Regions from separate parts of the Mesorhizobium sp. M0761 genome, predicted to be linked through region 1. Evidence: riboswitches for the same ligand, from Rfam matches in the RefSeq annotation. Region 1 holds a riboswitch; the other holds the start of a gene.

Region 1 (7,717 bases):
GGGCGGCGTCGGCGACGAAGAGTTGTCCGACAGCATTCTTTCGACCTCGCGCTCGCGCGTTCCCTGGCTGCTGGTCAACCTGTTGACGGCGTTCCTGGCGGCGTCGGTGATCGGCCTGTTCGACCGCACCATCGAGCACATCGTGGCACTGGCCGTGCTGATGCCGATCGTGGCCGGCATGGGCGGCAATGCCGGTTCGCAGACCATGACCGTCACGGTACGCGCGCTGGCGACCAGGGATCTCGACATCTACAATGCCGGCCGCATCATCCGCCGCGAAATGGGCGTGGGTTCCATCAACGGCATCATCTTCGCCGTGCTGATCGGCATCGTCGCGGCCGTCTGGTTCCGCGATGCCAATCTGGGCGGCATCATAGCGGCGGCGATGATCATCAATATGTTCGTGGCAGCCCTTGCCGGTATCCTGATCCCGCTATTGCTCGACCGGTTCAAGATCGACCCGGCGGTGGCGTCGGCGGTTTTCGTCACCACCGTCACCGACGTCGTTGGCTTCTTTGCTTTCCTGGGGCTGGCCACCTGGTGGTTCGCTATCCCTTGAGAAAGAGGCGTTGCGGGCTCAATTGACTTTTACGTAAATGTGGTGCGAGGCTTGCGCGGGGTTCCATGCCGAGTCCGGCTTGGAACGGGGTTGATCGGAATGCGTTGGAAATCCCGGGCGACCGGGCGTTTTCCGATGTTCCGACATTTGGAGCAAAGATGCGGGAATATTATTCGATCACCGAACTGACCCGCGAATTCGACGTGTCGACGCGGACGCTGCGCTTCTACGAGGATGAGGGGCTGGTGCAACCGGTCCGGCGGGGCCGCACAAGGCTGTTTCGCCCATCTGACCGGCATCTGATCCGCCAGATCATGCGCGGGAAACGGCTCGGCTTCTCGATCAACGAAATCCGCGAAATCATCCAGATGTACAAGGAACCGCCCGGCGAGGTCGGTCAACTCAAGCTGATGATCAAGCGCATCGAGGAGAAGCGCGAGGATTTGCGCCAGAAGCGCCGCGATCTCGAGGAGACGCTGGCGGAGCTCGACCAGGCTGAGGAGTCATGTGTTGAGCGGCTGGTGGAGCTGGGGGTTAATACCTGAGCGGACCGTCGAGCGTTTGCGCGCGCCCGTCGCAAACGTTCGTGATTAGCCGGAGCCCTTCCGCACTTCGTCATTCTAGGGCGAAGCAGGAGCGAAGCTCCGTCGCGGAGACCCTAGAATCCATTCCGTGACATCGGTCGTGGAGTGCAGCGGTAGCGAATTCTGGACCATAGCAACGCTCTGGAGTCCCGGCATGGATCCTCGGGTCTGTGCTGCGTCGCTACGCTCCTTACTCCGCCCGTGGATGATGAAGAGATGGGCGTTCGGCTAGTCGCCAAGGCATGCGAACCCTGCCAGCGATCACACCCGCCTCAAATCCACCGGCGCACCCGCTTCGTATAGTCGCGGTACTTCTTGCCGAATTTGGCGAACAGCACCTTCTCCTCGCTCTCGATGGCGACCTTCTGCGTTGCAAAAGCCGCGATCAGGGCCAGCGGCAGGAACCATATGATCCCCGAGACGAAGGCGACGCCGATCAAAAGCAGCGTGTTGGCCAGATACATCGGGTTGCGCGTCACGCCGAACGGGCCAGACGTCACCAGATGCTCCGGCAAGCCATTGGGGTTCATCGTCGTTTTGGCCCGGATCATGGCGCGGATAGCGGTGAACCAGAGGGCTGCGACGGCAAACAGCACCACAAAGCCGGCGGCAAACAAAAGGTCGCCCAAGAGGTCGCCGATCCAGGGCAGGGGATAGAACAGGCCGAGCACGATGCTGATGGCGATGGCGGCGATGTAGATCAGTGGCGGCCACGGGATCAGCCGTGGTCTCGATAGATCGGGTTTTGCCAGCCCGGGTTTTGTGAGCTTGTCGGTCATTGTTGCCCTCCCTGCGTCATCGGGCTCTCCTCCGTCCTGGCGGTGCAGATGCCGGCGAGTTCACCGAGATGCGCTTTGAACTCCGGGGTCTGGTCGCCATTGTAGAGCCGGTCGAATGCCGCTTCGCTTTGCAGCGTGTCCAGCATGCACACACAATAGCTGGTGCAGAACTCCGTGTCGCGCTGCTGTTCGCAAGATACCTGGCATTCCTTGAGGAAGATCACTTCCCTTGTTTCGACGGGCGCCGGCGCAATCTGCGAGAACAGCCAGACGCAGCCGAACAGCAGCGGCTGGTGGATCAGGTAGAAAGCCAGGCTGTGGCGGCCGATGAAGGTGAGCGGCCTGGTCCAGCTTCCTGATCCCAGCGTGGCCAGCCGCGCCAGCAGGCCAGTGGTGGACGCAAACTTTGCCGCGGCGATGCCGAGAAGCACGGCGCCGAACCAGGGAAACAGCGGCACGTAATCATTGGAGCGCGGGTTGATCGCCGACAGGCCGACCCACCACAGCGCCGGATGATCGAAGGCTTCGGATCGGAGATAGAGGGGGACTGCGATCACCACCGCCGCCACGACCAGCGTCAGCCAGGAAGGCAGCCGCAGAAACAAAAGGCCGAGCAAGCTGGCCAGCGCGATCTGATGCAGGATGCCGAAGAAGATGAAGCTGTCCGGCGTGATGAAGTACGTGACCGCCGATATAGCGGCGGCCGCGACGGCGACCATGGCAAAACGTTTCCAGAAGCCGGTCCAGCGGATCTGCCTGCCATGAGCGAGAAACAGGCTGACGCCGACCAGGAACAGGAAGGTCGAGGCGATGCAGCGCGCATAGATCTTCCACCAGCCGACGGCGGTGAGGCCGGGGTCGGTGTAGTGGAAATTTTCGAGATCCCAGGTGAAGTGGTAGCTCGCCATGGCGATCAGCGCGATGCCGCGTACGACATCGATGGCGACGATGCGCTTCGGTTGATCTCGCTTCAGTTGATCTCCAGGGGGTGCGGTATGGATGCTCATGGTCTCGCGATCTGATTCAGCCCGAAAGACGACTATCACGGTTGCACCGGACAAAAGAAGGCCGCCCTCTACGCTCCGGGTCATGCCGTGCGGCTGCATCGGGCGGCGCTTTAGGCCAGAGCCGGAAAGCCTTTGGCCGAATTTGCTTTTTGCCGGGAAGGGGTCGGTTTCCTGTTACCGGCGGAGGAAGCGCCAGCGCAGATTTGGGCTGCGAGTCTGATTTGGGGATCAAATGTCCACCCATGTGCGCCATCCGATCTGGCTTCCAGCCTTGCGTCCGGCGGATGCGCGCACCTTTGCCTCGCTCTATGCGGTCGAATCCTTCGCCCGCGCCACGGTATCGAGCGTCATCCCGATCCAGGCTTATGAGATTCTGCACAACGAGCAGATCGTCTCGATCCTCTACACCATCGTGGCGCTGCTCGGCCTGTCGGTGACCTTGTTCATGCCGATCTTGATCCGCAGGTTTGCCCGGCGCTGGGTCTATACCGCCGGCGCCTGCCTGCTGGCGATGGGCTCGCTGTTCTTCGTCACCCACACGCTTGCCGGGCAACTGGCAGGCATGCTGTGCCGCGTCATGGGGGCGAGCGCGCTGTCGATCACGCTCAACCTCTACATCATGGATCACATCCGCAAGACCGATTTCATGCAGGCCGAATCGCTGCGCATGGCGTGGTCGATGCTGGCCTGGACCGGCGGGCCGACACTCGGCATCTTCCTCTACACACGCTACGGCATCTATGCCGCGCATGGCGCGGTGGCGGTGTTTGCGTTGGCCTTGCTGGCGCTGTTCTGGACCTACAGGCTGGGCGACAACCAGTCGATCCGGCCCGGCAAGACGCGGCCGGCCAATCCGCTGGCCAATATCGGCCGCTTCGTAGCACAACCCAGGCTCAGGCTGGCCTGGCTGATCGCCTTCGGCCGGTCATGCTTCTGGACGACGTTCTTCGTCTACGGGCCGCTGTTCATGGTGATTACCGGCGAGGGCAAGCTTGCCGGCGGCCTGCTGGTTTCGGCCGGCAATGCGCTGTTGTTCATGGCGATCTTCTGGGGCAAAGCGGGAAAACGCTTCGGCGGCCGGCGCACCATGACCTTCGCCTATTTCGCGATGTCGGCGACGCTGCTTGCGGCGGGCGCGGTCGGCACTACCGCGCCGCTGCTTACGGGCTTTTTCCTGCTCTGCGGCGCCTTCTTCACCATCGCGCTCGATGCACTGGGCTCGACCGCCTTCATGCGCTCGGTGCGGTCCTATGAGCGGGCGCAGATGGCCGCGGTCTACCGCACCTATCTCGACTTTTCCGAGCTGACGCCGCCGCTGGTCTATTCGGTGGTGCTGGCGTTTTTCGGCCTCGGCTCGGTGTTCGTGACGCTGGGCATTCTGGCCGCTGTTTGCGGCTTTATCACCTGGCGCTATTTGCCGAAGTCGCTTTAGTCGCCGATCAGGCGGTTGCCTCAAGCGCTGCATGCCGCTCGCGCACCCAGTTGTGGAAGCGGTGCAGATCGTACTCCTCCGGCATCAGCACGCCGGCCTGGTGGCGCATCGAGCGCAGGCCTTTCTGATTGATCTCACAGATCGCGGCATCCTCCTCCAGCACCTGGGTGCCGAAGGCGACGACATTGTCGATGTCGGTCTCGGCAAGCGCCTCGGGCGCGAACAGCCACTCGGCGGTGAGTTCGGTCTGTTCGGGACCGAGCGGCATCAGTCGCACCGTCCTGACATAATCGACATGGCCGACGATGAACATCGAGGGCAGGCTGGTGGCATAGGTCTGTCCGGCCGCACGCTCGGCTGGCGTCAGGCCCGGTAAGACCGGGCCATGGGCATGTCCGTCGCGCGACCAGGTCTCGGCGCCGGCGCGCAGGCCACCCGAAAACTCCGGCGCGTCATTGTCGGCATGGCGGACCCAGTCGGGGTCGTCGTGCCGGCTCATCAGGCCGCGGCCGTATATCGGCACCAGCCGAGACAGGTCCTTGTGGACGCCCGGGCAATGCAGGCACTCGTTGAAGTTTTCCCAGAAGATCTTCCAGTTGCAGTTCATCACCTTGCGCAGGACACGGCCTGATACCAGCGTTTCCAGCGGCCAGTTGGCGAGGTCGCCGGATGCGGGATCGAAGGAGGTCCCGGCGGAGCCGGCCGCAGCCTGCTGAAGGTTCACAAAGACAAAACCGCGCCACACCGACAGCGCCACCTGGTAGAGCGGATGATCGGCCTTGTCGAAACCATCTGGCAGCGATTTCGAGGGAACGCGCACGAGATCGCCGCGCAGCGAGTAGGACCAGGCGTGGTAGGGGCAAGTGATGAGCCGCGCTTTCAGCCGGCCCTCGCTTTCCTGGCAAAGCTGCGAGCCGCGATGCCGGCAGGTGTTGTGGAAGGCGCGCAACTCGCCGGTGTCGTCGCGCAGCACGACGATTTCCTGCGTGCCGACGCGGAATGTCCTGAATGCCAAAGGCTGGGCAAGATCGGCCTCGCGGCAGACGAGCAGCCAGCTTTTGTACCAGATGGCCTCGAGATCGCGCTGGTAAGCCTCGCTATCCCAATAGGCCGACGACGGTAGCGTCGGTTGGGCCCGGCTCAGGCCGTTATAGGGGTCGCGCTCGCTCGGGTTGGGATGCATGGCTGGCTTCCTATGAAGCGTCAGCCGACACCCCGGCAAATCGTTTGTCAATCAGAGTGCCGCATTGCCGGTTGCAGGCGCGGCGCATAATCATGTCGTAGACATGGGACATTCGGAATTGGGGGGATTCGGACGTGGCCGCACGACAGATGTCGCTTACGCTGGAGCTGGTCGCGCGCTGCTGGCGCGAGATCAGGGACCCCGGGCCTGATCCGGACGCGATGCATCTCGATGAAGCCGACTATGACGCGCTGCTGGATGAATTGCAGGTCGAACTCCCGGACAGCGAACCGCTATGGCTGTTCGGCTATGGATCGCTGATCTGGAAACCGGAAATAGATTATGTCGAGGACCGCGTTGCCTTGGCGTGCGGCTGGCATCGATCCTTTTGCATGAACATGACGCGCTGGCGCGGCACCAAGGACAGCCCCGGCCTGATGATGGCGCTGGACCGTGGCGGACAATGCAAGGGCGTCGCCTTTCGGCTGACCGACAATAACCGGCGCGAGCAGTTGGGCCGGCTTTTCCGGCGCGAAGTCACGCTGAAGCCGACAAGCTACCGGCCGCGCATGCTCAAGCTTGCAAGCGAGGCCGGACCGCTCAGGGCATTGGCCTTCGTCATCAACCGCAACGGCCTGACCTATTCAGGACCGCTCGACGAGGGCAAGGTCGTCGAAAGGCTGGCAACGTCCTGCGGGCACTGGGGGTCGGGCGCCGACTATCTCTACAACACGGTGAAAAACCTTGAAGAGCGCGGCATTCACGATCGCCATCTGTGGCGGCTGCAGCGGCTGGTTGCCGAGCGGATCACCGCGTTGAACCCGTAACGCCGCATGGCGCATTCGCGCTGTTGGCCGGCGGAATTTGGTTTGCCGGATGCGACCGTTTCAGCCTATAGTCATGCATGTCGTCGGTTCCGTTAGGGACCAAGAGGGAATGCGGTGAGGGCTGACTTGTTGCCCAATGCCGTGGCTGCCCCCGCAACTGTGTGCGGTAGTCCTCTCCAAGCCACTGGGGATTTTTTCTTCGGGAAGGTGGGGAAGGGCGCTGATCCGCGAGCCAGGAGACCTGCCGGCGACAGGGAACTGACTTCGATGCCCTCGGGTGGAGGGCGAAAGGACAAGATATGAATACCGCTTCCGTCTCCCTCGGCGCTTCCGTCTCCTCGCAGTCGCGCTTCATGCAGCTCGTGCTTAGCGCGTTTCTGGGCATTTTCGTCGTCGGCGTTGTCGGTTTCTCGCACATCGATGCGGTCCACAATGCGGCGCACGACTATCGCCATTCGATGGCGTTTCCCTGCCACTGACGAGGATCTGACATCATGAACCTGTTTCGCAACGTCGTGTTCATCGCGGCGATCGCAGGGCTCGTGGCCGGTGTCGCTCTCGCCTGCATGCAGGCCTACGCCACCGTGCCGCTGATCCTCAAGGCGGAGGTCTACGAAAAGGCTGGTGGCGGCCACGAGCATCAGCATGCCGCGGTGCCCGCCGCCAACGCTGCGGACACCAATGCCATGAGCACCGCCGCGCCGGCGGAAAATGCGGTGAGCAGCGCAGCACCGGCTGAAGCAGCCGCGCCGGCGGAGGACGAAGGCTGGGCACCGGCCGACGGCTTCGAGCGTTTCGCCTTCAGTGTCGTCGCCAATATCGTCACCGGCATCGGCTTCGCGCTGGTCCTGGTGGCGGTTTCCGAATTCGCCGGCGGCATCGGCAGCTGGCGCCAGGGCGTGTTCTGGGGTCTGGCGGGCTTTGCCGTGTTCACGCTGGCGCCGGGGCTCGGCCTGCCGCCGGAACTGCCGGCAATGCCGGCGGCCGATCTCATACAGCGCCAGATCTGGTGGTGGGCAACGGTGATGGCAACCGCGATCGGTCTTGCCCTTATCACCTTCCGCACGTCGGCGCCCCTGACCGTGCTCGCCGTCGTCCTGATCGTCGCCCCGCATATTGTCGGCGCGCCGCAGCCTGACAGTTTCGTAACGCCGATCCCGGAGGGCCTGCATCATCAGTTCGTGGTGGCGGTGACGCTGACCAATCTGGTGTTCTGGCTGGTGCTCGGCGCAGTTGTCGGCATAGTGCGCGCGCGCTTCACCGGCACCGCGACCAGCCTGCGCGACAGCTTTGCCTGATCGCAGTTTGACCTTCATCATCGGCGGTGGGGGGGGGGGGGGGGGGGG
Region 2 (7,717 bases), on a different contig from region 1:
AGTCCGGGTTTACCCACAGTTGGCCGTCGGACAGTCGCTCGCGGGCAAGCATGACTAGGTCCGAAATCTCGCAGACCTCCGGCACACGTGGTGAGTGAATGTCATAGACGCCGGGACCGATCTCGTTCGGATATTTGGAGCTCGTGAAGGCGTCCAGCAGTTCCATCTTCGAGCGCGACGTCTCAATCGAAATGACATCCGCATCCATTCCAGCGATCGCGTCGATGATCTCGTTGAACTCCGAATAGCACATGTGGGTATGGATTTGAGTCGCGTCCTTTACACCCGTTGAAGCGATCCGGAAGCATTCGACAGCCCAGTCGAGATAGGCTTTCCAGTCAGATTGGCGCAGTGGCAATCCTTCGCGAAACGCGGCCTCATCGATCTGGATCATCCTTGCGCCGGACCTTTCGAGATCCGTCACTTCGTCGCGGATGGCGAGCGCGATCTGGCGGCAGGCTTCGGAGCGGGGTACGTCGTCGCGAACAAAGGACCAGTTGAGAATGGTGACTGGGCCTGTGAGCATTCCCTTCAGGGGCTTTTCCGTAAGCGACTGGGCGAATTGCCACCAGCGCACCGTCATCGGATTGCGCCTCGATACGTCCCCGAAGATGATGGGGGGACGCACGTAGCGCGACCCATAGCTTTGTACCCAGGCATGCTGGGTGAAGGCGAAGCCAGACAGCTGCTCGGCGAAATGCTGAACCATGTCATTTCGTTCGAACTCACCGTGCACCAGCACGTCCAGCCCGATCTCTTCCTGCCAACGAATTGCCGACTCGATCTCCTTCTTCAGGAAGATCTCGTAGTCGACATAACTGAGCTGGCCCTTCGCATGAGCGGCCCGCGCGCGGCGTACCTGCGGCGTCTGCGGGAAGGACCCGATTGTCGTCGTCGGGAACGGCGGCAGCCCGAGCGTACCGGCCTGGACTCTGGAGCGCTCGCCAAAAGCGCTCTCTCGTCGTTTCATGCTATGGTCAATGCTGGCGATCCGCCCCTCAACAAGCGGGTCATGGATCTTCGTGGACGTCACGCGAGTGGCGGCAGCCTCGGCAGACGCTTTCAACGCGCCTGCCACCGCATCCCTGCCTTGGGACAGGGCCCGGGCCAGCAAGACCAGCTCGTCGGTCTTCTGGGCCGCGAAGGCGAGCCACGACCTGATGTCGGCCTCGAGTTCCGTCTCCATGCGCAGGTCAATCGGCACATGCAGCATCGAGCAAGAAGGCGCGATTTCGACGCGGTCCAAGGGCCAGCCGGCGACGATCGGTTTGATGCGGTCGAGAATGGCGGGCAGGTTCGCACGCCAGACGTTGCGGCCATCGATCAAGCCGAGCGAGAGCACCAGATCCTTCGGAGCGAGCCGACCCACCGTTTCCAGCTGCTCGGGAGCGCGCACGAGATCAATATGCAGGCCGGCCAGGGGCAGAGAAACCGCGGTTTCGAGATTGTCTCCCAGCGACCCGAAATACGTAGCCAGCATGATCTTCAGCTCGGGCGCGGCTTTCGACAGCTGGCCATAGGCGAATTCGAACGCAGCTCGTTCGTTCGGGTTCAGATCGAGGACAAGCGCTGGCTCATCGATCTGCACCCAGTCGGCTCCCGACAACTTCAGCCTCTGTAGAAGCTGCTCGTAAACGGGCAGCAGCTGCGGTAGGAGCGCGATGGGACCGAACCCTTCGGCAGGCGATTTCGCCAGCTTGAGGAAGGTGATGGGTCCAAGGATGACTGGGCGTGTGTGAATGCCGAGAGCTTTAGCCTCGAGGAAGTAATCGACCGGCTTCGTTGACGAGAGGGCGAACGTCTGATCATCATGGAGCTCCGGCACAATGTAGTGGTAGTTGGTGTCAAACCACTTGGTCATTTCCATCGCGGTTACACCAGGTCCATGAGCCGCCTCCTGGTGACCAGCGTGTCCACAATCCTCCGTCTGACCCTGGTTGCCGCGCGCCATTGCGAAGTAGATGTCAAGTGGGACCTCGCCGCTATTCCAGCCGTACCGGGATGGAATGGCGCCGACCGTGGCTGCGGTGTCGAGCACATGGTCGTAAAGCGAGAAGTCGTTCGAGGGGATTTTTGACACGCCGCGATCGCGCTGCTCCTCCCAGCTAGCGGCACGGAGTGCCTTCGACGTCCCAAGAAGGTCGCCAGCGGACGATTTTCCGGACCAGTAGCTTTCAAGGGCGAATTTCAGTTCTCGCCGACGACCGAAGCGCGGCACGCCGAGCGTTGCTACAGGAATTTGCTGAGAGACAGTCATGTCATACCCCGATGATTGGGGCGTCGGTGACAAGGAAGGCGCTAGCAGGCCGGCATCAACGCCGGGTTGCAGCGGCCACCGAGACACCCCGCCCGTGGACGTAATTCGCGTGGCAGGTCTCCTGGCTCGCGGGGTCATAGCCTACCCGTCTTCCTGAGGGTATTCGCCTCAGTGACATGATTGGGGTTGGCTCGCCGCTAACAGTTGCGGGGGCAGCGCCGGCATCGCACCGGCTTCCCTCTTAGCTCCGCGGCGGCAGCGCCGCACGCGAGAACCACGACACGCAGACAATCACAGCAGTTCGCTCTTTTGTCAATGGCGCATAACGAAATGTTTATGTCGTTATGTGATCGCGCTTTTACGCTTGTCTAACATAGTGAAATATTCAGTCGCCCATTGGCGGCGCTGCTCCGCTGCCACCATTGTCCAACTAATGAATTCCTGTCGGGCTGCGACATTCCCTCGCAGGTCGCCGACGAAGGATTTCGGCCAACACTTCAAGCGCGTGACAACGTCGTTAGAATGCAGAAGATCGCATTGGGGGCGATGTTTAACGATGCGGCCGCAAGCCGTGCGTGCGGGCAGAAGCGGTTTTCACGGAGTGAGCGCCAAACGGTGGTCCGAGGGGAAATGGCACGCCAGTCGTCATCACGGATAACTAGTACCGTTCCACAGAGATTGTGATGGGTTGTTTTAGCGCAAAATCGGAAGCGCTTCCGGAGGAATTCGGACGGCCCCGGGCGTGCGCGAGATCGAGGCCGGCTTTTTCTAAAGTGATCACCATCTGGTGGACGGACGGAGCGGTGACGTCGAAGTGGCGCTGCATGTCGGCTTCGGCCGGGGCTGTTTGAAGATCCGGGCATAGATGAAGGCCAAATACTGGCCTTAAAGCTGCGTAGAGCGCGGCTGCGGCGCGGCTTGTCGTTCGCCAAGTGACTGACTCATTTCCGGATTCATCTGCGCCTGCACGCTGAAGGAGGTGCAGGTGAGTATAAAGTTTTGTGGACCTTAGCCAATCGGAAGCGTGATCAACTTGACGCGCTATGAGCGGGGGGCGCCACGCGACGCGCAAAATAAAACGCGCACAGATCCTCTTGGCCGCGAACGACGGCGTGAGCGACGAGGTGATCGCCGCAACCCTTGAAGGTCTCGGGATCGACGATTTATCGGACACGGCGCCGCTTTGTGGAAGCGAACCTGGAGGGAGCGCTCTCCGAGGAGCGGCGACCCGGCGTTGAGCGCAAACTATCGAGCAAGGAGGAGGCGCTTGTGGTGGCGACCGCCTGCTCAAAGCCGCCACCGGGACGGGCCCGCTGGACCCTCGAACCTCCTGGCCGAGGAGATGGTCCGGCTCACCGACCATGAAGAGCTGTCTTCTGAGACCGTCCGTCGACGGCTGGCGGAGAACCATCTGAAGCCCTGGCGCAAAGACATGTGGTGCATCCTCAAGATCGACGGAGAATACGTCGCCCGCACATGGAGGGAGATTGAGTCTGATCCGATTTTGCACACGATGACGTAATTGCTGCCGTCGCTCCTTTGAACGAAGACTCGGTGGACGGCAAAAGCCGCCGACCAGTGAGATCAAGGAGGCCGCAGTGAAGCAATATGTCGGATTGGATGTGTCGCAGCGAGAGACCAGCGTTTGCGTCGTCGATGATGCTGGAAGGGCTGTCTTCCAAGGGAAAGTGAAGTCCGATCCGGGAGCACTGACCGAGTTGCTCCGCAAACGCGCACCGCACACCGAGCGCATCGGATTCGAGACGGGCGCCATGTCCAGTTGGCTCTGGCATGAGCTTAAACGGGTCGGAATGCCGGTTGTCTGCATTGATGCTCGACATGCGAAGGCGGCACTTTCAGTTCGAATGAACAAAAGTGATGAGAACGATGCCCGCGGCCTGGCCGAGCTGGTTCGCGTCGGCTGGTATCGGGAGGTCAAGGTCAAAAGCACAGAGAGCCAGGCAACCCGATCCCTCCTGGTGGCGCGATCGCGACTTATCGCCATCCGCCGCGATCTCGAGAACCAAGTCCGGTCAATGCTGAAGGAGTACGGGCTGCAGTTCAGTCGCTCAATCGGTGCGCAGCTTCGGCTAAAGGTCGAGGCGTTGGTTGTCGACGGGCATCAGCTTCGATCCGTGATCGAGCCGCTTCTGACCGTCCATGAACAGGCTTGCAGGGAACAGGAAAAGCTGGACCGGCAGGTACGACGCCTTGTTCGTGAGGATGACACCACGCGCCGGCTTATGACGGTTCCTAGCGTCGGCGTCGTGACGGCGTTGACCTACCGCCATACGATCGATGATCCTTCGCGCTTTTCCTCGGCCAGTGACGTCGACGCCTACCTTGGTCTGACACCGCGGCGAAAACAATCTGGGGGAACAAATGTCAACGGCCGTGTCTCACGCTGGGGGAGATCGGCTGTTGCGGACCTATTTATACGAAGCGGCCAGCGTCCTCAAGCACCGGACAAAGAAATGATCGATGCTGAAGGCGTGGGGCGTTCGCCTGTCGAAGCGGATAGGTATGAAAAAGGCAAAAGTGGCGGTAGCTCGCAAGATCGCGGTTCTGCTCCACTGGCTCTGGGTTAACGGCACCAGCTTTGAGTGGGGCGGCGAAAAGATGGCGTGACAACCCGCGCTCGATCACAATCGCGGGTCCGCTTCCGAAACCCGTGATGTCCCCGCCGGGCGGTGGTTGTGGTGACCTCGTTGAATCGGCTGACGTCGACTTCGAACTTCGTTGCACACGCTGAGGCGCCCAACCCGATGGGGTTCGTTGGGGTCAAACTCCTGTTGCGTTTTTTTGGACCGTGTCGCCCGAGGGTCACTCGCTTCTCTTCGCGTTCGCGCAACCGATACATCAACATGGACGACCTGCGCGAGCACAAGAAGCTCGCTCTGCGCCAAGCTGCATGACCAGCTTCATGGCCGCCCCGTTTTTGCAGAATTTGACGCACACAACCGACCATTTGCGAAGCACAAGAAGGAGACACTTAGGGCACCCCTACATGCAGCCAATAGTCTGTGGCGGACGACCACATCACCTTTTGCTGAACTTGACGCACGCAACCCGCTGCTGCGATTTGGCGATGTGCCGCGGCGATCGAACAGGGCCCTGACTCCTCGCGTTTGTCGGACCCGGTACAAAGGCCCATTCAGTTGTTCGTTTTGCTCCAGCCTGAACGCTGAAAAGCAGCCAAAAAATCTCTTTTCACTCGATAGCCAGATTGGCATAAATTTTGAGACGTTCATTGATGTCGGAAGCGACGCCGACTTGTATCACAGCAAACCGATGCTCATCGTGAGGAGTAAGGATTTCCCATGTCGATGTCTATCTTGATAGATGAAGTCTCTTGCGCAAGACAACTCAATGCCCGCAACACAAGAGTTATTGATAGCTGTGGCGCTAAGGGGCGAGGCGTATTCGCAGCTGTGGATCTTTTGCCTGGAGAAATTGTTGTTAAAGGGGTAGTTGCTCGCATGGATCGTAGTCGGACAACGAACTCCATTCAACTGGATTGGAATGTCCACGCCTTGTTCGAGGAGCCAGTGGTCATTTTAAATCATTCTTGCGATCCCAATTTAGCTATAGTTCCGAATCATCTCGGAGCGTACGATTTTATCGCTGTGCGTCAAATCGCTTCTGGCGACGAAGTGTGCTTCGACTACGCTACGACGGAATCCGAATGCATCGGTGTATCAGTCTGTCTTTGCTCAGCGGCAAATTGCCGAGGTTCAGCCGCAGGCTTTGACAAGTTGCCCCGTGATCATCCGTTGGTCGTGTCGGGATTCCACGCGCCGTACCTCTCTCTACAAAAATCCGTGGCGATTTCCAAAAGGATAGGGATTCTGCAATTCGGCGGATTCTAGCATTTGCTTTGGCCCCCTTCATACAGAACCTCGAGGAGCATGCGTGGCCATGTCTACCCTGCATGATACTGTTGATGCAAATGAGACTCGCTTTGTGAATGCGGTTGATATTCCTTTGGACCAGGGCGAAAGCTTCAAAAAGAACGGATTCCTGAAGATCAACGGATTGTTTAGTCCCGCCTGCATACAGGCTCTCAGAGAGGCGGCCTTGCTGAACATCAGGTCAGCGTCCGACCTCGACACAAAATACGGAAGCGGGTTCAAGCGGCTGACCTATGGCCTAGGGCAGACTACAGCGTTGCGACACATCTACACAGCCAACTCATTCCGCAAGGCAGTGGTCGGCCTTATCGGTGACCCGCTCATAGTGAGCGAGGGTCTGGCCTTCGAATTGAGCAAAGGCGAGACCGGCTTCACTTGGCATTACGACTCTCTCAGCTTCCGTTTCATTCGGCCAGTCGATCCAGGATACAGCATCTGGGTTCCCTTGAATAGGATCGATCCGGATAGGGGCGGGGGTATGGCTTACATCCCAGAGAGCCTATTATCTGGGCTTTTCAATTTTCAGCTCTCAAGTTTGCTTTCAAAGAAGATGCGCAAGGGTGGAGATATTAGCGTCATGTCGTCACCACTGCAAAAAATATTCTCTACGTCGAGCCTACTGGAGGAAGTTTTCGAGGAGAATAAGCTGGAAGACGAATTTGACCTGGGAGATGCGCTACTGTTTACGAAGTCGGTTTGGCATCGAACGAGCCCCTTGAAAAAGAGCGGACCTGAATCGCGTCTGGCTATAGCCATTCGTCTTCTAGATTGGCGTTCCCGTCTAGACCGAGGGATGTTTGAGGGAGAAACGGATAGCGGTGGGGGTATGGGGATGGGCGTCAACTGGGGAAAGCCAAAGCAAACATTTTACGGATCGCAATTTGTCGATGTTGCTGATGGAGATGAGCTTCGCAAATCTCGCTTTTGCGGGCCTATTATCTGAAGCCGATCAACTACATGGGCCGACTTCGCCCGCTTCATCGACGACGGCACCTTCGCCGGTTCCCAGCGCGGCGCCGACCGCACCGCCGTTATGCTTACGACGTCGACCCGAAAGCCGGCTCGCCGATGTCCTGGCGCGCATTGCCGATCTTCCCGCTCGGTCTGCACGAATTACTGCCCTGGCATTGGAAGTGCCGGCGCGAACCGACAAGTCCGCCGACCAGCAGGCCGCCTGACCTTCACGCATCGCCAGCATAGAGCCGGCCGCGCCCACGCGTGCGTGCCGATCATGCGGCCTTCGTCGTATGCGTACGGTCTAACGTTAGCTTGAATTCTTCGCAGGCAGCATAGGCGACGAAGCCACCGATTCGGGATTGCCTGGCTGCATTGGCTGGAACTCGAGATCGTCATGCCGATGCGTGAAATTGACGGGGGCGCCATGGCGATGGCCGACGGGGGCGCCATGGCGATGGCCCAGGCGGTAGTGTCCCAGTCAGATTGTCACGCATCTGCGCGCGGCCGAGATAATGGATGTCGTCATTATAGCGGTCGTCGGTTGAGCACAGTGCGATCACGGTTTTAAGCGCGGCGGGCGGCGACCTGGAGC

What was found. Region 1 has a riboswitch for cobalamin ahead of NKI32_RS23625 (CbtB domain-containing protein). Riboswitches for the same ligand answer to the same signal wherever they lie in the genome.
Region 2: linked by a shared signal. The riboswitch ahead of metE (5-methyltetrahydropteroyltriglutamate--homocysteine S-methyltransferase) and the one ahead of NKI32_RS23625 (CbtB domain-containing protein) in region 1 are both predicted to bind cobalamin.

The regions. Positions count from the first base shown of each region.
Region 1 covers NZ_JAMYPF010000017.1:74-7,790, reverse strand. Annotated here, with positions in the region: gene mgtE (magnesium transporter) at 1-559, shown strand, start outside; gene NKI32_RS23655 (MerR family transcriptional regulator) at 718-1,104, shown strand; gene NKI32_RS23650 (methyltransferase family protein) at 1,416-1,922, opposite strand; gene NKI32_RS23645 (heparan-alpha-glucosaminide N-acetyltransferase) at 1,919-2,929, opposite strand; gene NKI32_RS23640 (MFS transporter) at 3,162-4,361, shown strand; gene NKI32_RS23635 (aromatic ring-hydroxylating oxygenase subunit alpha) at 4,369-5,544, opposite strand; gene NKI32_RS23630 (gamma-glutamylcyclotransferase) at 5,679-6,371, shown strand; cobalamin riboswitch at 6,439-6,634, shown strand; gene NKI32_RS23625 (CbtB domain-containing protein) at 6,671-6,850, shown strand; gene NKI32_RS23620 (CbtA family protein) at 6,866-7,669, shown strand.
Region 2 covers NZ_JAMYPF010000036.1:16,751-24,467, reverse strand. Annotated here, with positions in the region: gene metE (5-methyltetrahydropteroyltriglutamate--homocysteine S-methyltransferase) at 1-2,257, opposite strand, end outside; cobalamin riboswitch at 2,352-2,551, opposite strand; partial or broken gene NKI32_RS31045 (helix-turn-helix domain-containing protein) at 3,301-3,731, shown strand; partial or broken gene NKI32_RS31040 (IS110 family RNA-guided transposase) at 3,856-4,885, shown strand; gene NKI32_RS31035 (SET domain-containing protein-lysine N-methyltransferase) at 5,578-6,126, shown strand; gene NKI32_RS31030 (phytanoyl-CoA dioxygenase family protein) at 6,176-7,111, shown strand; partial or broken gene NKI32_RS31025 (IS66 family transposase) at 7,127-7,346, shown strand.